One region of the Delftia sp. DT-2 genome, then DNA from elsewhere that is predicted to be linked to it. Evidence: predicted binding sites of a transcription regulator. Region 1 holds the regulator's gene; each other region holds the start of a gene.

Evidence for each region. The regulator LexA, encoded in region 1, represses DNA repair genes until DNA is damaged. The targets are predictions, from matches to a motif close to ACTGTATNNNNATACAGT.
Region 2: PO605_RS17770 (VRR-NUC domain-containing protein) is a predicted target of LexA. The motif match lies at 3,981-3,998, and genes of this name have one in related genera.
Region 3: PO605_RS26430 (PA0069 family radical SAM protein) is a predicted target of LexA. The motif match lies at 2,012-2,029, and genes of this name have one in related genera.
Region 4: recA (recombinase RecA) is a predicted target of LexA. The motif match lies at 4,175-4,192, and genes of this name have one in related genera.

Annotation. Positions count from the first base shown of each region.
Region 1 covers NZ_JAQOTI010000005.1:69,425-74,756, reverse strand. Annotated here, with positions in the region: gene PO605_RS09785 (AraC family transcriptional regulator) at 73-954, opposite strand; gene PO605_RS09780 (MFS transporter) at 1,096-2,277, shown strand; gene PO605_RS09775 (hypothetical protein) at 2,361-2,768, opposite strand; gene lexA (transcriptional repressor LexA) at 2,931-3,605, opposite strand; gene PO605_RS09765 (asparaginase) at 3,704-4,711, shown strand; gene adk (adenylate kinase) at 4,806-5,332, opposite strand, start outside.
Region 2 covers NZ_JAQOTI010000009.1:158,235-163,566, reverse strand. Annotated here, with positions in the region: gene PO605_RS17795 (Ig-like domain repeat protein) at 1-1,276, opposite strand, end outside; gene PO605_RS17790 (helix-turn-helix transcriptional regulator) at 1,506-2,258, shown strand; gene PO605_RS30915 (Com family DNA-binding transcriptional regulator) at 2,361-2,822, shown strand; gene PO605_RS17780 (hypothetical protein) at 2,832-3,539, shown strand; gene PO605_RS17775 (DUF2191 domain-containing protein) at 3,615-3,812, opposite strand; gene PO605_RS17770 (VRR-NUC domain-containing protein) at 4,034-5,332, shown strand, end outside.
Region 3 covers NZ_JAQOTI010000018.1:91,577-96,908, forward strand. Annotated here, with positions in the region: gene PO605_RS26425 (LysR family transcriptional regulator) at 1-789, shown strand, start outside; gene PO605_RS26430 (PA0069 family radical SAM protein) at 863-2,005, opposite strand; gene rnk (nucleoside diphosphate kinase regulator) at 2,300-2,704, shown strand; gene PO605_RS26440 (acyltransferase family protein) at 2,778-3,935, opposite strand; gene PO605_RS26445 (GbsR/MarR family transcriptional regulator) at 4,105-4,701, shown strand; gene cydX (cytochrome bd-I oxidase subunit CydX) at 4,901-5,026, opposite strand; gene cydB (cytochrome d ubiquinol oxidase subunit II) at 5,076-5,332, opposite strand, start outside.
Region 4 covers NZ_JAQOTI010000016.1:52,583-57,914, reverse strand. Annotated here, with positions in the region: gene PO605_RS25140 (hypothetical protein) at 1-1,419, shown strand, start outside; gene yddG (aromatic amino acid DMT transporter YddG) at 1,442-2,362, shown strand; gene recX (recombination regulator RecX) at 2,359-2,838, opposite strand; gene recA (recombinase RecA) at 3,041-4,144, opposite strand; gene PO605_RS25120 (MarR family winged helix-turn-helix transcriptional regulator) at 4,292-4,792, shown strand; gene PO605_RS25115 (response regulator) at 4,893-5,332, shown strand, end outside.

The sequences.
Region 1 (5,332 bases):
AAGAATGCTTATCAATTATCTTTCACGCGAGCTTTACTCCTGAGGACTGGGTATCTTTCTGTTGCATGTGCGCTACAGGGAGATGCTGGCGGAACTTCCACGCCGGCCCTGCGCCGGGCGATTGCGCTGGTAGGCGCTGGGCGGAGCGCCAAAGCTGCGCCGGAAGACGGCAGTGAAGGCGCTGGGACTGTCGTATCCATGGGAGAGCGCCACTTCCAGGACCGAGGCGCCAGCGGCCAGCCGGGGCAGGCTGAGCAGAAGACGGGCCTGGCGGCACCATGCGCCGAAGTTCATGCCGGTCTCGCGCAGGAACAGGCGTGCCAGCGTGCGGGGATGCATGTGCAGCCGCTGTGCCCAACTGGCCAGGCCGGCGTCCTGCGATGGGTCGTCCACAAAGCTGCGGCAGCAGGCGGCCAGGGCGCCATGCCGGGGCATGGGCACGTGCAAGGACAGGGCGCGGGCGCGCTCCATTTCGTCGAGGATCAACTGCATGACACGCTCCTCCCTGCCGCCCAGCGGGTAGTCCATGGGCAGCTCGATGGCCTCCAGCACGAGTTCGCGCAGCAGGGGCGTGACCTGCATCACTCGGCAGTCTTGCCACAGGCCGGGCCGCAGCCCCGGCTCCACGAACACGGTGCGCATGGCCACGGGGCCGGCGGCCATGTGGATGGCGTGCAGGGCCTGTGGTGGAACCCAGACGGCGCATCCCGGGGGGACGACCCAACTGCCCGAATCCGCGCGGATCAGCATCACTCCCTCGGTGGCATGCAGCAGCTGGCCGCGGCGGTGGGCATGCGGTGCGATGGCCGCGCCGGCCGCCATGTCTGTGGCAAAGGCCACGACCGGGCGGGCCGTGTGCTCGCCGTGCGGGGGCAATGGAGCGGCCGCAGGCACGTCATCCAGGCAGGCGCGGGTGCGGGCATGGGAAAGTGGGCCACTTTGCCGGGTTGTCATTTTCTCGACGATTGTTGTTGCTTCGTAGCAGGAATGCAGATCATGCACTTTCTACGATGACCCACTTTCAATCCGCAGGAAAGTGGCAGGTATGGAGATGATTTCCCTTTCGAGAATGACGGACGTGACAGGAGGCAGGGCATGAACCGCGCACGTCTGGGGCTGCTTACGGGCACGCATGCCATCAACGACCTCTACCAGGGACTGGTTCCTGCGCTGTTGCCCTTCATGGTGCTGGAGCGCGGCTACAGCTATACGGAAGCCAGCGGCCTGATGCTGGCGGCCACGGGCCTGTCGAGCATGGTCCAGCCGCTGTTCGGCCTGTATGCCGACCGGTCGCCACGGCCCTGGATGGTGCCGGCCGGCTTTGTGGTGGCCGCCCTGGGCCTGGCCCTGGTGGGCATGAGCCCGGACTACTGGGTCAGCTGGTTGGCTGCCGTGCTGTGCGGCCTGGGGATCGCGGCCTACCATCCGTCCGCAACGGTGGCGGCCCGCATGGCGGGCGGCAGCTCGCAGAAGGCGATGAGCGTATTTTCGGTGGGCGGAACGGCGGGGGCATCGTTCGCTCCCATGCTGGCTGCGGCCGTGGTGGGCGCAGGCGCCTTGCACCGCAGCTGGATGCTGGCCCTGCCTGCAGCGGCCATGCTGGTGCTCTGGTATGCCTGTACCTGGCGGGATGGAGCCAAGGACCATTGCGCCACCCGGCGCCCGGCCGTGGCTCAGGGCGAATTGCCGGCCAACCACTGGCGCGCCTTCTTCCTGCTGTGCGGGGTCATCGTCTGCTGGTCGATTCCCTATGTGACGGTGCTGTCCACCCTGCCCATGTTCGTGACGCGCGAGCTGGGCGGCTCGGACTTCATGGGAGCGGCCACGCTGACCTCATTCACAGCCGCTGCGGCGGTGGGCACTTTGCTGGGGGGCACGCTTGCAGATCGCCGGGGGCGCATGCAGGCCATCCGCGCCGGCTACCTGCTGGCATTGCCTGCTCTGGCGGCCCTGGCCCTGGCCTCCACGCCATGGATGGCGCTGGCCTGCACCATGGCCCTGGGCGTGTGCATGTTTCTTCCGTTTGCCGCCCAGGTCACGCTGGCCCAGGACTATCTGCCGCGCAACCAGGCCACGGCCAGCGGGCTGACCCTGGGGCTGGCCATGTCGATAGGCGGCATGGTGGCGCCGTTGTTCGGCATGCTGTCCGATGCGCGCGGACTGCGTTTTTCGTTGAGCGTCGTGCTGTGCATTCTGTGCGTTGCCGCGGCGCAGGCGTGGTGCATGCGCAATCGGCGCAGCGAGGGGAGTGCTGCACCGGCGGCTGTCAGGGCCTGATGCGCAGCCCCTGCCGCTGGGCAAGGCAAGAGACAGGCCCGGGCTCTCGCAGACCGGGTGGACGGGTTGGTCTCAGGGCGACCTCAGGCCGGTGTCTGCGCGCCGTGCGCTTCCATGCGTTCCAGGGCGGCACAGACATCGGCCATGCGGCCCGAGATGAACAGGCATTCGGGCTGCTCCTGCGGCGAGCGCTGGATGATGCGCAGACCCGAAGGCAGGGCCTGATCTGCCGGAAGGGAGGGCAGTTCGGGTTGCAGGGGCAGCAGCAGCTGCGCATCCCTGTGTTCTGGCAGCCGTGCTGACTTGCTGCGCCGTTGCTGGCTGCGGCGGCGGGCCTTGCTGAAGGACAGGATGGTCGCCTGCTCGGATTGCACAGGCGATTCGGGCTGGATGGTGCGCATGGCGGGCTCCATGGCGGCGGCGGGCAGGCGAATGCCCTGTGCCAGGCGCAGGAAGGACAGAGAAGACAGTGTTGGCAGAGCGAATCCCATGTGACGACTCCTGTTGGCGTATTTCAAAGAGGCATGGACACAGGCAGGATTGCGGTTTGCGGGCAAAGCTCCGCCCAGGGCGAAGCTGCAAGGCTTCGCGCCTACCACCTGGGCGGTGCATGAAATAGGGGGGGGCAACCCGTGCAGGGCTGCCCGTCCGGCTTACATGGACATGCTGTTGCGGATCAGCCCCACGGCCAGGCCTTCAATGGCAAAGGCCTCTTCGGGAGCGACGCGGATCACCGGGTAATCGGGGTTTTCCGGCAGGAGCTCCACGCCCTGCGTGGTGCGGCGCAGGCGCTTGACGGTGACTTCATCTCCCAGGCGTGCCACGACGATCTGCCCGTTGCGGGCTTCATGCGCGGACTGCACGGCCAGCAGATCGCCGTCCATGATGCCCGCGTCGCGCATGGACATGCCGCGCACGCGCAGCAGATAGTCCGGGCGGACCTGGAACAGGCTGGGTTCGACGGAATAGGTCTGGTCGATATGTTCCTGGGCGAGAATGGGCGAGCCCGCCGCAACGCGGCCCACCAGCGGCAGCATCAGCGGCGCCAGGGCCGACAGCGGCAGCCCGAAGCTGGTGCCGCGTGCGGCATTGATGTTGCGCACGGTGTCGGTACGCAGGCGAATGCCGCGGGAGGTGCCGCTGACCAGTTCGATCACGCCTTTGCGGGCCAGGGCCTGCAGATGTTCCTCTGCTGCGTTGGCGGACTTGAAGCCCAGCGTGTTGGCGATTTCCGCGCGGGTGGGGGGCGCGCCCGTGCGGGAGATGGCGGCCTGGATCAGGTCCAGGATCTGTTGCTGGCGGGCGGTGAGCTTGGGATGGTCGAGCATGGCGTGCGTCCGGTCCTTGAATTCAGATGGCAGGCAGAGAAGTCATCTGATGATTTATACAGTATCTGTATTTTTAACCAGTTTTCCAAGAGGTGCAAGTGGGGCAGTCAAAGTTGGTGATTCTTGGCACGGGCGGCACCATCGCCGGCCGGGCGGATTCGCAGTCGCAGGCAGTGGGATACAAGGCCGGACAGATCACGGTGCAGTCGCTGCTCGATGCCGTGCCGGATCTGGAGCAGCAGGCGCTGGGGCCTGTGCAGACGCAGCAGATCGCGCAGGTGGACAGCAAGGATATGGACTGGCCCGTGTGGCGCGCGTTGCTGCGTGCCTGCACGCAGGCGCTGGAGGATGCGGACACACGCGCCGTGGTGATCACGCATGGAACGGACACGCTGGAAGAGACGGCCTGGCTGCTGCACAGCCTGCTGCCTGCCGCCAAGCCCATAGTGCTCACTTGCGCCATGCGCCCGGCCACGGCCCTGCTGGCCGACGGACCGCAGAATCTGCGCGATGCCGTGACCGTGGCCGCCAGCGGCGGGCGCAGCGGTGTGTGGGTGGTGGCCGGCGGCGAAGTACATGCGGCGGCCCAGGTGCAAAAAGTCCACCCTTACCGACTGCAGGCCATGCGCTCCATGGAAGGTGGCCCGCAGGCCCTGGTGGAGGAAGGGCGCGTGCGCTGGCTGGTGCATGATGCGCCGGTCACGCCGGTCACGCCGGTCACGCCGGTTGCCCCCGTTGCGCGGATGGTGACTTCCGCTCCCGCTCTGTCTGACCTGCTGGCGCTGGATGAGCTGCCCTGGGTCGAGGTGGTGTTCAGCAGTGCCCTGGCGCGTGCCTGCGGCGTGGATGCGCTGGTGGCCGCAGGCGTGCGCGGCATCGTGGTGGCCGGCACGGGCAATGCGACCGTTCACGAAAGCATGGAAGCGGCCTTGCTGCGTGCGCGCGACAAAGGCGTCTGGATCTGGCGGGGCACGCGCTGCGCCGAAGGCCTGCCCGTTGCCTCGGGGCTTGGCACGGACCCCGCAGAGGCCGATCTGGTCCAACTGCCCGTGGCCAAGGCGCGGATTGCCATGATGCTGGCGCTGGCCGCGCAGCCGCGCGACTGATCCTCCGGGCGTCGCCGGCGCTTCAGATGCAGGCGGGCAACAAAAAAGCACCCGGCGGGCGGGTGCTTTTCTGGGGTCTGGCGCATGGCCTGCGTCATTCAGCCAGTGCTGCGAGGGCGCGCTGGGTGATGTCTTCCACCGAGCCCAGGCCGCTGATGGCGCGGTACTTGGGGGCTGCTGCGGCTTCCTTCTCGGCCCAGGCGCGGTAGTAGTCCACCAGCGGGCGGGTCTGGCTGCTGTAGACGTCCAGGCGCTTCTTGACCGTTTCTTCCTTGTCGTCCTCGCGCTGCACCAGCGGCTCGCCGGTCACGTCGTCCAGGCCTTCGACCTTGGGCGGGTTGAACGTGACGTGGTAGGTGCGGCCCGAAGCGGGGTGGGAGCGGCGGCCGCTCATGCGCTCAATGATGGCATCGAAGGGCACATCGATCTCGAGCACGTAGTCCAGCTTCACGCCGGCGGCCTTCATGGCGTCGGCCTGGGGAATGGTGCGGGGAAATCCGTCGAACAGGAAACCGTTGGCGCAATCGGGCTGGGCAATGCGCTCCTTGACCAAATTGATGATCAGGTCGTCGCTGACCAGTTGGCCGGCGTCCATCACGGCCTTGGCCTGCTGGCCCAGGG
Region 2 (5,332 bases), on a different contig from region 1:
CGGCGGCGGTGCCCAGGGAGACATCGGGTGCGACCACCACGGAGAAGGACAGCGACTGCCCGGAGCGCGAGGGATTGGCGCTGGAAGTCAGCGTGACACGGGAGGGGCCCTGTCCCACCGCCGCCATCTGCACCGCCTGCGTAGCCGCGTCATGGTCCGCATCTCCGAGCTGGCTGGCGTTGATCGTGCATGTCCCTGCGGCCTGGAAGCGGATGGTGCTGCCGGAGGCGCTGCAGATCGCCGCGGTCAATGCATCCACGGCGAACATGACGGGGTTTCCCGAGGCGCCTCCGACGGCGGCCACGTCATAGGTATCCCCCACCCGTGCGCCGGCCGGTGGTGCCGTGGTGAAGGTGATGGCCTGCGGCGCTTTGGCGATGGCACCTGCCGCCGCCGGGCAACTGGTATCGCTGGCCGGCCAGTAGCGGTTGCCCGTCCCCGTGAACGTTTCGCCGCCACAGTTGTTGCCGGGCGCGTTGTTCGTGATCTGGTTGCCGTGGAGTGTGCGGGGGCGGGTGAGCGTGAACGAGACGCCGGCACCCGAGCCCGGAGACGCCAGCACGTTGCCGGTGACGGTGCTGTCGGTCATGGTGGTCGGCACCCCGCTGCGCAGGCCCCCGCCCAGCGTGCGGGCCGTGTTGCCGGACAGGCGGCTGCGCTCCACCGTCAGCGAGCCGCTGCCCGTGCTGTAGATGGCACCGCCCTGTCCCCCTGCCTGGTTGCCGCTGAACACACTGTCCACGATGGTCACCGTGCTGTCGCGGCTGTACAGTCCCCCGCCGTTGATGCCGGCCGTGCTGTCCTGCACCACGCTGCGCTCCAGGCGCAGGGTGACGCCGTTGTCCAGGTAGATGGCGCCGCCGTCTTCACCGGCGGCGGTCTGCCCGCCGCGCAGTGTCAGGCCGCGCAGCGTGAGCTGGACACCGCTGCCCTGGGCCGACACCAGGCGGGAGGCATTGCCCCCATCGAGCGCCACCCGCTGGTCCCCGTCGATCGTGATGTCCGAGGTGGTGAAGTTGAGGTCGATGGAATGGCCTGCCAATGCAATGGCGGTGAGGCTGCCTGCCGGAAAGACGGCCGGGTCGAACACGATGGTGTCCGCGCCATTGCCCGATACGCATGCGCCGTTGCCCCAACTGCCGTCATCCATCTGTGCACTGGTCAATGCCTCATTCAGGCTGCAGTCCGCTGCACCGGGCGTGTTGTCCGTGGTATTGACCACGATGGTCGCGGCCTGGCCATTGAGTGCCAGCAGGCTGCACAGCGCGCCAGGCACTGCCAGAAGCCGGAGGCGTCGAAGGGGTCTGTGAAGAAAAGCGTGCACGGTTCCTCCCGTTGCGCTGCGTGTCCCGGGCAGACCCGCGCGCTGTTGTTGCGGACCGCGTGACCTTAGCTTTCTGCGAAGATCGTGAAAATGTGCCGGCGGCACATCGCAGGCCTGAAAATGCGGCCTCAGCCGGCCCACCTATCGCCAGCACCTCGAGCACGCCATTGGATTTCGCGACATGACCCTGTCAACGCAGCAACTGGGGCAACTCAATCAGGCCATCCTCGCGGTGCACGGCGCGCCCGATCTGCACGCGCTGGCCACGCATTTGCTGCACGCGCTGCGCCTGGTGGTGCCGGGTGACATTCGGGTGGTGGATTTCTCCGGCATTGCGGAAGTCCGTGGCTACACGGCCTACGATCCGGTGCGGGCCATTTCCTCCGAAGTCAACGCTGCGGTGCACCGGCATCTGGCCGACAACCCCTTGTATCGGCAGCGCCAGACGCAGGCCGCCAGCATTTCCGACCTGCTGACTCGCGGACAATGGCAGAGGACGGCGCTCTATGCCCAGGCCTGCTCCCAGGTGGGCCAGCAGGACGGACTCGCGCTGGACGTGGAACTGGGCCACGGAGCGATGCTGACCCTCAATGTCACACGCGCCTCGCGCGGCTACACCGCTGCGGAGCGCATGGCGCTGACCTTGCTGGGGCCGCATGCGCAGGCGCAGTGGCGGCGCCTGAGCCAGCAGCAGCGAATCAGCCAGGCGGCATGGCAGGCGCTCTCACCGGGCTCGCCGGCTGCCGACGTGCTGAGCCCGCGCGAACGTGAAGTGCTGCAATGGGTCGCCAACGGCAACACCAACGCAGAAATCGCCACCATGCTGGAGTTGCGTGCAGGCACGGTGAAGCGGCACCTGGAAAACATCTACCGCAAGCTGGGAGCCGCCAATCGGCAGGACGCCTTGTCGAGGATGCGCAGGCCGGATTTCTAGCGCGTGTCGCGCGCTTGTGCGAACCCACGCGAGCGCCGTGCGCGGGGCCAGCCCTTCGAGAAGCAGGGAAACCGGCCCTACGGCAGGACGCTCCGGCAGGCAATGCCAAATCGCTGGGCCAGCGCGTGCAGGCGGCTGTCTCGCGACCACAGGCTTGCTCGACGTAAGCGGTGCAGCTACGTCCGGCACAGTTTTACCTACAGGTTTCGCGCCAGCACAATAAAAGTCCGCCCAAGCCATACGGCGGACTTCCTGAAATCCACTGTGCCGAGGCCTCATGTTTTGTTTTGCCAGTTGCTCTCCTGTCGGCTTCAACGCCGTCCTTCTCAGCGGCGGTACGTTGCCATTTCTGGTGTCCGACGGCATGTTGTTTCAACCATTGCAGTGAGGCAGCGCATGGAGCAGGAAGTGAGATGCGCGAACTGCAATCGAAAGCTCGCCATGGGCGTCTTTCAGCTACTGAACATCAAGTGCCCGCGTTGCGGCACGTTGAATTCCCTGAGGGTCCAAGCGAACCCCCCACCCGAGTGCCGCCGAGCGCCTTCGACTCCATCCATTGAATAGGAGGCCTCCATGGCTCAAGTTTCCAAGGTTCTCGTCTCGGATCAGTACATGCCGCCGGACAACATCCAGCAGTACAAAAGCACGACGGGTTTCCCTCTTGTTTACGATTCGCGGCATATCAATCCGCATGCGCTCGTGTTCGACAACACGGGGCGTCCTGCCAATTACAACCCTGCCAACAACCGCCACACCATCGTGATGGATGTGCGCTTCAGCGATGGCTATCTGGCCGCTTGCCACATGGGCATCATTGCCAGGCACAAAGGCTCATACAGTGTGGCGGGTGACAACCGTGGCGGTGCTGTCATTGCGGGCAATTGGGGCTATTCGCCAGGCAGCGTGGCGCTTGAGGAAATTGAGATAACCAACACCAAGGACAACGGTGACTCGCACCATCGTCCGTCCGCTCAATATCCGCGTGGTGCCATCGGCGAGGCCAAGCTCGAGGAACTGCGCTGGTATCGACTGGTGATCGAAAGCATTTCCAAGAACGGCAGCATCGGCCACGCAGTCCGGGCAACGGACAAGAGTACGGGCCAGACCGTATTCAGCCTGCCAACCTTCTGGTCGGATTACTCGGCCAACTATGACTCCCGTGACGCAGGCAAGGTGGTGTTGTTCAGCATCAGTGATCCCAACAAGCCTGCCGCCGGCTTTGTCTATACACGCCTGATCAGCTATTGGTCGGATGCTGACGAGGTGATAGCCAATCCGTAAGTGATCTGAGAGCGGGTCCCAGGGCAGCGTGTGGCCGTATCGCCGCCATGCCCTGGTCCTCCTGGCAGGGGGTGGTCAATACGCATGCTGCCATGCGTTGCGCATCGTGCTGCCTTTGGTGGAAAGCCAGTCTGTAGGCGAGGGCCAGCGATACGCAATCTCCTGGGAATCCGGCATATCGGTTGCCCTGCCGCCAAGTGCTGCGAGGCGTTTGACTGCCTGCACCCTCACGAAAGTTCTGAGGACCTGTTGGAACAGAGCTGCCTCGTCCATGCCTGGCTCCAGCATCTTCAGGGCTTATTCGTACAAGGCATCGTCGATCGTCACGGTGATCCGCATGGCGGGCCCTCTGTCATCAAAACAGATGCAATTCTGGGCTTGCGCCAGCCTGCAGACAAGCGCGCTTCCCTCCGAAGTGGTCACTCCTGTTTTGCTATGATGACTGTATAAAGATACAGTTTTCGAGCGGCCTGGCTGCCCGATCTGCCAGGCCCATGCTCCCTCCCCACCGCTTCTACTACCTGCACAACTTCCAGCGCGCGCTGGACTGGATTGGCCAGCGTTACGGCGATCTGCTGGACGCGCCCGAGCAGGCATTCCTCACCCGTTTCACGCAGCTGCCCCAGCCCTCGCAGGCGCTGATGGTGCGTTTGCTGATGCGGCGCGGGCCCTGGTTTAGGGCCGGCAAGCTGGTGTACGAAGAGATTCCCGGCATTGCCGACGCGGCCGCGCCCCTGCTGGAGCTGGGCTGGCTGGACGCGGACCACCCCATGGCGCTGGAGGAGCTGTTTGCGCTGCACACCAAGCCCGAGCTGCTGCAGCTGTTCGCCGGCGCACCCATCCACTCAGGCCTGCGCAAGGCTGAGCTTTTGCAGGCCCTGCAGCCCCTGCATGAGGCGCCCAGGCCCTATGCGCAGTGGCAGCCCCAGGGTGTCGCAGCCGGCGAATCCGCCTGGCGTGTGATGGTGGGCGCGCTGTGCGAGCGCTTTCGGCTGATGTTCTTCGGCAACCTCTACCAGGACTGGTCGGAATTCGTGCTGGCCGACCTGGGCGTGTTCCGCTACGAGGCCGTGGCCTTCGATGCGGCGTCGCGGGCCTTCCAGTCGCGTGCCGATGTCGATGGCTACCTGGCTCTGCAGGCCTGCCGCGCGGCGCTGGATGAAGGCGTGGAGATCGATGCGCTGCTGCAGCAGGTGGCCGGCTGCGCCAGCGGCAATGCCTGGCTGGAGCAGCGCCGCGCCAAGGTGCTGCTGCGCATAGGCCAGGCTTGCGAGCGCATGCAGGACTGGGAGCGTGCCGAGCAGGCCTATGCGCAAAGCCGCTACCCCGGCGCCCGCCACCGGCGCATGCGTGTGTACGAGCGCATGGAGCGCTTTGCCGATGCCATGGCGCTGGCCCAGGCCGCCCAGGCCCAGCCCGAGAGCGACGAGGAGCTGCAGCGCGTGGCGCGCATGCTGCCGCGCCTGCGCCGCAGCCTGGGGCAGGGCGCGCGCGGGCGTGCGGCGGCGCTGGCGCCCGTGGTGGCGCAGATGCGCATGGACGTGGAGCTGGAGCTGCCGGCGCGGCCCGCATCGGTCGAATACGTGCTGCGCGACCACTGGCACAGCGACGCCGCGCCGGTGTTCTACGTGGAGAACGCGCTCATCAACTCGCTGTTCGGCCTGCTGTGCTGGCCGGCCATCTTCGCGCCGCTGCCGGGCGCCTTCTTCCACCCGTTCCAGAGCGGCCCGGCCGACCTGTCCGCGCCCGACTTCGTGCAGCGCCGCGCAGCCTTGTTCGAGGAATGCCTGGCG
Region 3 (5,332 bases), on a different contig from region 1:
AAGGACGAGCTGCTGGTTTCAGTGGGCAAGACCCTGGTGCCCACGCCGCTGGCCAACGAGCTGGCCAAGCCCGTGCGCGACGTGCTGCTGCAGATCCAGACCATCGCGCATGCCCGGCCCTCCTTCGATCCGGCCACCTCGCAGCGGCGCTTCACCATAGAGTCCTCCGACTACGTGATCAGCGTGCTGCTGACACAGGTGGTGCGACGGGCCGCCACCCTGGCGCCGCTGATGCAGTTCGACCTGCGCGCCATCAGCCCGCAGACGCCCGAACATCTGGACAGCGGAGAGGCCGAGCTGCTGATCGCCCCCGAATTCGCGAAAGTGGCAGGCCACCCCTTCGAGCCTTTGTTCGAAGATGGCTTCTCCTGCCTCGTCTGCGCGGACAGCCCGCTACTCGACGGCCCGCTGACGCCGGCACGGTATTTCGATGCGGCCCACATCGGCGTGGAATGGGGTGGCGGCAGGCGCACCACGTTCGACGCGCGGCTGATGTCCACCGGCAAGCGCAGCCGCCGCCAGGAAGTGATCGCCCCCAACTTCACCCTGCTGCCGGAGCTGCTCGTGGGCACGCAGCGCATTGCCACACTGCCCACTCGCCTGGCGCAGCACATGGCGCGGCGCTTTGCGCTGCAGGTGCTGCAGTGCCCGGTGGAGATTCCCCGGTTCACGGAATTGTTGCAATGGCACAAGCACCAGGAGCGAGATCCGGCCATCGCCTGGCTGCGTTCCCTGATCCGCGATGCCGGCGCCAGCCTGGACCGGCTCGCCCCGGGCGTGGGACATTGAGCTGGTGTGGGCTGTGGCATGGTGGGCTTGCGCTCGCCACTGGCAGCCGCCCTGCACGCTCAAAAGGGCCGTTTCAGAACAGGCTGCGCTGCGGCAGCAAAAGCGACGGGTGGTAGAGGCTGCAATCGAGCCGCAGCGGCTCGCGGTTGAATCCATGCCGACGGCAGGCCAGGGCAAAGCGCTGGCGCAGCAGCTCGGCCCAGTGGCCAGTACCTTTCATGCGCTGGCCGAACTCGGCGTTGTACACGCGGCCGGCCTCGCGCTGCTCGCCCTGGATGCCGTGCAGGTCGCGCACGCGCTCCATCACGCGGCGGGCGCGGTCGGGGTAGTGCACCTGCAGCCATTGCTCGAACAGCGGCGCCACTTCCCAGGGCAGTCGCAGCACGGCATAGAAGGCGTGGCGCGCGCCTGCGCCGGCGGCCGCCTCCAGCACCTTCTCCAGGTCTTCGTTGATGAAGGGAATCTGCGGTGCCAGGCTCACGCCCACGGGCACGCCCGCCTCGGTCAGCGCGCGGATGCTGCGCAGCCGGCGGTGCGGCGCGGCGGCGCGCGGCTCCAGGTGGCGGGCCAGGTCGGCATCCAGCGTGGTCAGCGTGATGTGCACCGAGGCCAGGCCCTGGCGCGCCAGCGGGGCCAGCAGGTCCAGGTCACGCTCCACCCCGCTGCCCTTGGTGACGATGGAAAACGGGTGGCGCGCCTCGGCCAGCACTTCGATGAGGCGGCGCGTCAGCCCCAGTTCGCGCTCCACGGGCTGGTAGCAGTCGGTGACCGAGCCCAGCATCACGGGCGCGGCCACATGGCTGGCGCGCGACAGCTCGGCGCGCAGCAGCTCGGGCAGGTTCTGCTTGGCGATGAGCCGGGTCTCGAAGTCCAGCCCTGGCGACCAGCCCAGGTAGCTGTGCGTGGGCCGGGCATAGCAATAGATGCAGCCATGCTCGCAGCCCCGGTAGGGATTGAGCCCCATGTGAAACGGCAGGTCGGGCGACTGGTGGCGGCTCAGCGCCGAGCGGGCCTGCTCCCAGCGCAGTTCGGTGCGCAGCGCAGCGGCTTCCTCGCCTTCGGCCGGCGCCTCAAGGCTGCCCCAGCCGTCGTCAAACGCCTCGCGCGGGTCGGTGGTGAAGCGGTGGGCCAGTTGGCTGGCTGCGCCCCGGCCCTTGATGGCGTGCAGGGGCACCCGGGCCGTGTCGTGATGAGGCGTGGGAGGACTGGGAAGCATGGAGAAACTGTATAAAAATACAGCCATACCGCCAAGCACTCCCCGCATGCCTGCAGTTGCGAAGTGGGTTTTGCCGGCTTGGCAAGTGCCCACGCCAATCCGCACCGCACCGTGCGGGTTCGCTTGGCAGAACCCACACGGGCCTGCACAATGGGCCTATCGCACCAACTTGGTGCTTTTCTCTTTTCTGAAGATGCCTTGGCCCGGACAACCGCGTTGCCCGGGCTTTTGTCCGTTTGGGCGCCGCTGCCCTTCACTGCAGCCACGGCGCAAGCACACAAGGGAGCCAACACCATGGAGCGCAAGCCCCACATCATTCTTTCGTCCCTGGACCTGGAACGCATCGAGGCCCTGCTGGACAAGCAGCCCGCCTTTCCCGGCCGCGAGGCGCTCGAGGCCGAGCTGGACCGCGCCGACGTGCTCGAGCCCAAGGAAATGCCGCCCAACGTGGTGACCATGAACTCCACCGTGCGCTTCACGCTGCTGGAGTCGGGCAAGTCCAATACGCTGACCCTGGTCTATCCCAAGGAGATGGACGGCAGCGCCGACAAGGTGTCGGTCTTCGCGCCCGTGGGCATTGCCCTGCTGGGCCTGAGCGTGGGCGACCAGTCGCGCATGGCCGGCCCCTCGGGCCAGGTCACCGTGCGCGTGGATGCCATCGAGTTCCAGCCGGAAAGCGCAGGCGAGCTGCACCGTTGAACGCCGACCGGCGTGAAGCGAAAAAGGCAGCCAACCGGCTGCCTTTTTTGTTTACGGACTGATGCACAGCGCCTCAGCGCAGGCCTGCCAGAAACGCCGCGATCAGGCCGGTGCCCACCAGGCCCGCCTGCCAGCGCAGCGCCATGTGCCAGCTGGGAACGTGGCGCTCCACGCGCTCGTACAGCAGGTGGCCGGCCGCAATCGACAGCGCAAAGGCCGTGCACATGCCCAGCAGGGCGGCGGGAATGGAATGTGGCCAGAAATGGCTTTCCACGGCATTGACCAGCAGGCAGACCGAGAAGTGCACGAGAAACACCGAGTACGAAATCTTGCCCAGCCGGCGCAGCGGCGCCCAGCCTTGTGCCTGCGCAAACGCGGGGCTGCGCATGGCCACGACCAGGGCCAGCGCCGTGGCACCGGCCAGCGCGATGCGGTCGCGCCACTCCACTGCCAGCGCCGCCACGACCAGGGCCGCGATCAGCAGGGACCAGCTCCAGGCCGTCGAGGACTGGTCCGCATGCGCGGCCCAGTAGGCCAGCATGCCCAGGCCGTAGGCGCCAAAGAAGTACGGAGCCCACACATCCCATTGCGCATCCAGATTGAAGCCCAGCAGCGAAGCCGCCACGCCGATCACCACCAGCGCCTGCGCCACGCTCAGCGCCCAGGGCCAGCAGCGTGACAGGGCGTCGCCGCCAAAGCGGCGGCGCAGCAAGGCACCGCCCCAGCGCGTGCCGGCCAGCAGCAGCGCAGTCAGCGCAAAAAGCTGGAAGTCGATGGACACATACCAGACGCCCGCGGACAGCGACTCCTCGCCCACGATGTTCTGCAGCAGCAGCGCATGCGCCACCAGTTGCCAGAGATCGGGCTCGCCGGAGACCGATGCATGGTCGAACCAGGGCCGCACGGCCGCCGAGACCACGACGGCCACGACCAGGGCCACGGCATAGGGCACGACCAGGCGCACGAAGCGGCGCCCGATGCGCGACCACGGATCGCTGTGCAGGCCGTGGCCTTGCGGCGCCATGCTGGCTGCCGCCAGGTAGCCGCCCAGCACCAGGAAGATCTGCACGGCCATGCGCGCATATTCATAGAGCCAGTCGATGAGGTCCGGCGCGGCCGGATGGGCGATATCGGACATGGGGCCGTAGAAGGCCAGGTGGTGCCAGATGATGGCGGCACAGGCCAGGCCCTTGGTGCAGTCGATCAGCGCACTGCGGCTAGCGTGGGACATGGGGCAATCTGCAATCTGCGAACGGGTCGGGAAGCGGGAGGCGTTGGGCCCGGGCCGCCTGGCCGCAAGCCCGCAAAGGCGCCATTGTGCGCCTTTTGGACGCGACTTGCAGAAAGCTGACACATCGCTTCCCAAGCCGCCCGGAGCGTGCCGCGCACGCGCAGGCACAATGCATGCCATGACGCAATCCAAACCTCTTCCGGCGTTGAACCGGCAGTTTGTCTCGCACTTCGGCGAGATGGGCAGCCGCTGGGGCATCAACCGCACGGTAGGCCAGATCTACGCACTGCTATTTCTTTCGCCCGAGCCGCTCAATGCCGACCAGATCGCCGAGACGCTGGAGTTCTCGCGCTCCAACGTGAGCATGGGGCTCAAGGAATTGCAGGCCTGGCGCCTGGTGCAGTTGCGCCACCAGCCCGGCGACCGGCGCGAGTATTTCGAGGCGCCGCAGGATGTCTGGGAAATCTTCCGCCGCCTGGCCGAGGAACGCCGCCGCCGCGAGATCGAGCCCACCCAGTCCATGCTGCGCGCCGCCATGCTGGAGGAAGTCACCACCGAAGAGGAACGCTACGCCCAGCAGCGCATGCGCGACATGTACGAGCTGATCGACCGGCTCATGAACTGGTTCGACGACGTGCAGCGCCTGTCACCCGAGACCGCCATGCAGCTCATGGGCATGGGCACGGCCGTGACGCGGCTGCTGGATCTGAAGGACCGCATCACGGGCGGCAAGGGCCGCGCCAAGGCGGATGACACCGACGATTGAACCTGGCAAGCCTGCGTACAAAAATGAGCTCCCGAGGGAGCTCATTGTGTTTACAGCAATGCTTCATTGGCGGTAAGCGCGTGCAAAAACTGGCGTAGCCCAAAGCGAGGGACACCGAGCAAGGGCCGCCCCCGCAGCGAGGGTGTCGCCCCCCTCCCGAAGAGAGAGGGGGAAGGCGCGAAGCGCCTCAGGGGGAGCTTTATTTCTCCCGGGCCAGGAGTTCGCGGCGCGTGGCCTCGTCGTCCATCAGTTCGTACCACATCGCGTTGAGCACCGCGAAGGCGGCCGCCAGCGGCAGGCCTAGCAACCAGGCGAAGTACCACATGGTGTTGTGTCCTTTCTTGACGTTGACTGTCGTTTCTTGATTCGGTGGATCAGTACGAGTGGCCACGGCCCTCGATGATGGCCATCGGGTCGACCTTGCCGCGCAGCACGCTGTAGACCCAGCTGGTGTAGGCCACGATGAGGGGCACGAAGATCAGCGCGCACACCAGCATGATGAACAGCGTCACATGGCTGGACGAAGAGTCCCAGACCGTGAGGCTGTGCTGCGGGTTGAGCGACGAGGGCAGGATGAACGGGAACATGGACGCCCCCACGCTGGCGATGATGCCGGCAATGCCCAGGCCGC
Region 4 (5,332 bases), on a different contig from region 1:
CATTTCGAGGTGCACTCCCAGGCCGAGGAGCGCCTGGCCGCCGATCCCGCCAATCTGGCCTGGACGCCCAAGGGACCGCTGCCGCTGGACACCTATCTGGGCGCGCGCATCTTCCCGTGGTCGGTTGCGCGGCAGGACAATGAAATCACGCGCGTGCGCAAGCTGGTGGTTGATGCCCTGGCCGAGCGCATGTGCGCTGCGGGCGATGCCGCCATGCATCCGCTGCGTGCGCTCACCGTGCTGGGCGAGACGCACCAGCTGTTCCCGGGTTTCGAGGCCGGCATGGGGTTCGCGGCCGAAGGCTATGCGGTCACCGACTACAGCCCTGCATCCGTGGCGGGCTTCCATGCATTCCTGCGCCAGCGCTATGGCGACATTGCGCGGCTCAATGCCCATCTGAAGTCGGAGTTCGCCAGCTTCGATGCGGTGGAGCCTCCGTCGCGCAACATCCGCAGCGAGCCGCTGCAGAACTTCTTCCAGCACATCGACAGCTATGCGGCTGGCACGGTCCCGGTGTCCGGCTGGGTCCACTCGCCCGACGCGAAGCTGCAAAAGCAACTGGCCGTGGCCGTCTTCGTGGACGGGCGCCCCTACTCGCACGCCCCCGTGCACATGCACCGCCAGGATGTGGCCCAGGCCAAGCCTGATTTCCTCACGCCCGATGTGGGCTGGCGTGCCGACATCCGCTATCCGGCGCTGGGCGAGGGCCTGCACCGCATCGACGTGGTGCTGCAGGCCGGCGGGCGCAGCCTGGGCCTGCTGGCCACGCGCCAGATCGCCGTGATGGACCGCCACCAGGGCGAGCCCAGGCCCCATGCCGCCGAGGCCTTGCCTGACTTCGGCAAGCTGCCCGATGGTGTGGAGTTCTGGGTGGACAGCCCGCAGGACCGGCTGGCGCTGTTCTACAACCCGCTGGTGACGGACTGGAACGATTTTCGCGAGCAGCAGGTGGCCGACTATATCCAGGGCTTTTCCGAGCACATCGGGCACGGCTGCCTGGGCCGGGTGCCTCGCTTTGCCCACCAGCTCAACCCCCATGCGAATCCGAGCTGGGACGCCAGCCGCTACGCCGTGGAGCGCAGCCTGCAACGCATGCCGGGGCTGTCCCTGGGTGTCAGCCTGTATGGCGAAGACACCTATGGGCCGCTGGTCGGCCAGATGCTGCGCCGCTATGGCCACACGGCCTATGGCGTGACGGAGTTCCATCCGCTGGTGGCACTGTCGCCGCAGCGGCTGGAGAAAGTGCTGACCATGCACCGCCGCCAGGGCGCGCGCTTCCTGTCCTTCTTCATGGAGGCGCGTCCCGAGGACGCGACCGGCACGCAGTCCAGCAACGAGTTCTCCTTCGATGCGGACAACCGCGCGCACGGCTCGGACGCGCTTTACCGCTCGCTGCGCCAGGTGCTGCAGCCGCACTGACCTGCCGCGCGCAGCCTTTCCCATGTCTTCAGCGCACAGCAGTTCCCCTGCAGCCGCAGGCCGGGCCACCGCCATCGGCCTGCTGGCCGTGGTGTGCTGGAGCTGCACCGTGGGCCTGATGCGCTCGGTGGCCGAGCCGCTGGGCGCCGTGGGCGGTGCTGCCATGCTCTATACGGTCAGCGCCTTGTGCGTGGCCGCCGTGCGCGGCCTGCCCAGGCCGTCGCAGTGGCGGGCCATGCATCCGGCCTACTTCTGGGGCTGCGGCCTGCTGTTTGCGGTCTATGAAATCTGTCTGTCGCTGGCGATCGGTCTGGCGCAGGACCGCGCCCAGGCACTGGAGCTGGGGCTGATCAATTACCTGTGGCCCAGCCTGACCATCGTCTTGGCGGTGCTGCTGCGCCAGCAGCATGCGCGCTGGTGGCTGTGGCCCGGCGTGCTGCTGTGCCTGTGGGGTCTGACGCGCGTGCTGGGCGGCGAGTCCCTGCAGATGCATGACATGGCAGACCACATGCTGGCCAATCCGCTGGCCTATGGACTCGCCTTTGGCGCGGCCCTGCTGTGGCCCTGCTATTCGCTGGCTGCTCGGCGCTGGGGTGGGGGGCACAATGCCGTGGGGTTGTTCCTGATCTGGACTGCGCTGGCGCTGTGGATCAAGTGGCTGTGGCTGGGTGGCGAAGGCGGCATGCACTGGTCAGGCACCGTGGTGCTGCAGCTGCTGGGCGTGGGCGGGCTCACGGCCATGGGCTACAGCTGCTGGGAGCACGGCATACAGCACGGGCATCTGGCCGTGATGGCGGCGGCCTCGTACTTCACGCCCGTGTTCTCTGCCTTGCTGGCCAGTGCCTGGCTGCAGGTGCAGCCGGGCTGGGGCTTCTGGCAGGGCGTGGCGCTGGTGACCGTGGGGTCGCTGGTGTGCTGGGGCGCAACCCGGCGCGTGGATTAGTTGCCTTCGTCTGCAGCTCCGTCATCCCAGTCTTCGCTGCGCCCGCGCAGCACCTTGCTCGCTATTTCTCCGCCAAAGCCGCGCGCGGCCAGAAAGCGCATCTGCTTGAGGCGTTCCTGCGGGGTGGCCGGCGGTGAGCCGAAGCGCTGGCGCCATACGGCATGGGCGCGCTGCAGTTCGGTGGCGCGCAATTGTTCTGCGGCGGCGCGCACCAGGCCATCGTCCAGCCCCTTGCTGCGCAGCTCCTGCACCACGCGCGATGTGCCAAAGCGCGCGGCCTTGCGATGCAGCACGGACTCGGCCACGCGCTCGGCGCTGATGAAGCCGCGCTGCTCCAGCGCGTCGAGCATGGCGCCCAGGTCCTCGCCTTCCTCCACATGGGGGGCGAGCTTGCGTTCCAGCTCCAGCCGTGAATGTTCGCGCTGGCCCAGCAGCTTGAGCGCCCGGCCCTTGAGCGACAGCTTGGCGAATCCCATGCGGCAATGTCTCCTGAATCATCCCGAATAAAAAAGGCCCCCACGCTCCCCTTGCTGCGCAAGGTCCGCTGCCTCCCAAGGGGGCCGCTTTTTTGCCTTGGGGCGTCCCGGCGATAAAAAAGGCGCAGACGTGAGCCTGCGCCAAGATGGCAAACACAGTGTGTGCAGGCGCGGCGGCGCCTGCTGTGAGGGGTCTGGGCGCTCAGGCTTCGATCACGCCGTCCTTGTCGGCCTTGGCCTTGGCGCCCTTGGCGGCCTTGGCTTCGGGGGCATCGCCGCCGGCCGTGGGCAGCAGGGCAATGCCCAGGCTGTCGCGCACCTTGTTCTCGATCTCCACGGCCAGGCCGCTGTTCTCGCGCAGGAATTCGCGGGCGTTGTCGCGACCCTGGCCGATCTTTTCGCCGTTGTAGGCGTACCAGGCCCCCGACTTGTCGAGGATCTTGGCGTTGACGCCCATGTCCAGGATTTCACCTTCGCGCGAGATGCCTTCGCCGAAGAGGATGTCGAACTCGGCGGTCTTGAACGGGGGCGAGACCTTGTTCTTGACGACCTTGACCTTGGTTTCGTTGCCGATGGCTTCGTCGCCCTTCTTGATGGTGCCGGTGCGGCGGATGTCCAGGCGGACCGAGGCGTAGAACTTCAGCGCATTGCCGCCCGTGGTGGTTTCGGGGCTGCCGAACATCACGCCGATCTTCATGCGGATCTGGTTGATGAAGATGACCATGCAATTGGTCTTCTTGATGGTGGAGGTCAGCTTGCGCAGCGCCTGGCTCATCAGGCGGGCCTGCAGGCCGGGCAGCTGGTCGCCCATCTCGCCTTCGATTTCGGCGCGCGGTGTCAGTGCGGCCACCGAGTCCACGACGATCATGTCCACGGCGCCCGAGCGCACCAGGCTGTCCACGATTTCCAGGGCCTGCTCGCCGGTGTCGGGCTGGCTGATCAGCACTTCGTTGAGGTTCACGCCCAGCTTCTGGGCATAGCTGGTGTCCAGCGCGTGTTCTGCGTCGATGAAGGCGCAGGTGCCACCCTGCTTTTGCATTTCGGCGATGACCTGCAGCGTCAGCGTGGTCTTGCCCGAGGATTCAGGGCCGTAGATCTCGATCACGCGGCCACGGGGCAGGCCGCCCACACCCAGGGCGATGTCCAGGCCCAGCGAGCCGGTGGAGACGACCTGGATGTCCTGGATGGCTTCGCCTTCACCCAGGCGCATGATCGTGCCCTTGCCGAACTGCTTTTCGATCTGGGCGAGTGCGGCCTGCAGGGCCTTGGCTTTTTCACTGTTGGCGGTGGTGACGGCGGTGTTCATGCGGACTCCTGGGTTGGGTATGGATTCAGCTCTGTATTTGCATTCAGGCTGGATGCTTGAACAGTAGTTTATGGGCTTGCTGTCTTGATTTGTTGGTGTTTTTAGTCAGTTTTCCTGACTTGTTGGATTTGCCTCCACAATGCATCCATGAGTGAGCTTTCCCCCGTCACGCCGCCCGCCGACGCCTGGCGCCAGACCCACCTGGGCCGGTTGCTGGGCCATGCCATGCGGCGGTTCGACGCGCGTGTGCTGCAGCTCATGGCGCGCGATGTGGAGGTGCCGCTGGCACTGTCCAACCTCGCTGCGCGCGACAAGGTGGGGGCGGCCCATATCCACATCACGCGGCATCTGTCGCTGGCTGGCGACCGGCTGACGGACCTGGCAGAGCGCGCAGGCATGACCAAGCAGTCCATGGGCGACCTGGTGGCCCAGTGCGAGGCCTGGGGCCTGGTCACGCGCGAGAGCGACGAGCGCGATGCGCGCGCGCGCCGCATCCGCTTCACGCCAGCGGGCCTGGCCTGGCTGCAGGCTTTCCATGACGCCGTCTCCCAGGCCGAGGCCGAATTCCGCGAGGAAGTCGGCGACGACATCGCCACCGTGGTGGCGCTGGGGCTGGAGGCCTACGCGGGCGGCGGCTCACTCGGGTAAGGTCCCTGCCCGCACTGCGGGGCGCATCCTAGAATCCTGGGAATTAAAGGCGCGCATTTCCAACTCCCAGAGCGCGCCTGCATTACAGGAGACATCCCCCATGCGCATTCTGATTGCCGAAGACGACCAGGTCCTGGCCGATGGCCTGCTGCGCAGCCTGCGCGGCTCGGGCGCCGTGGTCAGCCATGTGGCCAATGGCAGCGAGGCCGACACCGCGCTGATGACCAGCAGCGAATTCGATTTGCTGATCCTGGACCTGGGCCTGCCCAAGATGCACGGTCTCGAAGTGCTCAAGAAGCTGCGCGGCCGCGGCGATGCGCTGCCGGTGCTCATCCTCACGGCGGCCGACAGCGTGGAAGAGCGCGTGCAGGGGCTGGACTACGGTGCCGACGACTACATGGCCAAGCCGTTTGCGCTGTCCGAGCTGGAGGCGCGCGTGCGCGCCCTCACGCGGCGCGGTATGGGCGGCGCCAGCAGCACCATCAAGCACGGCCCGCTGGTCTACGACCAGGCCGGCCGCGTGGCCACCATCGACGGCAA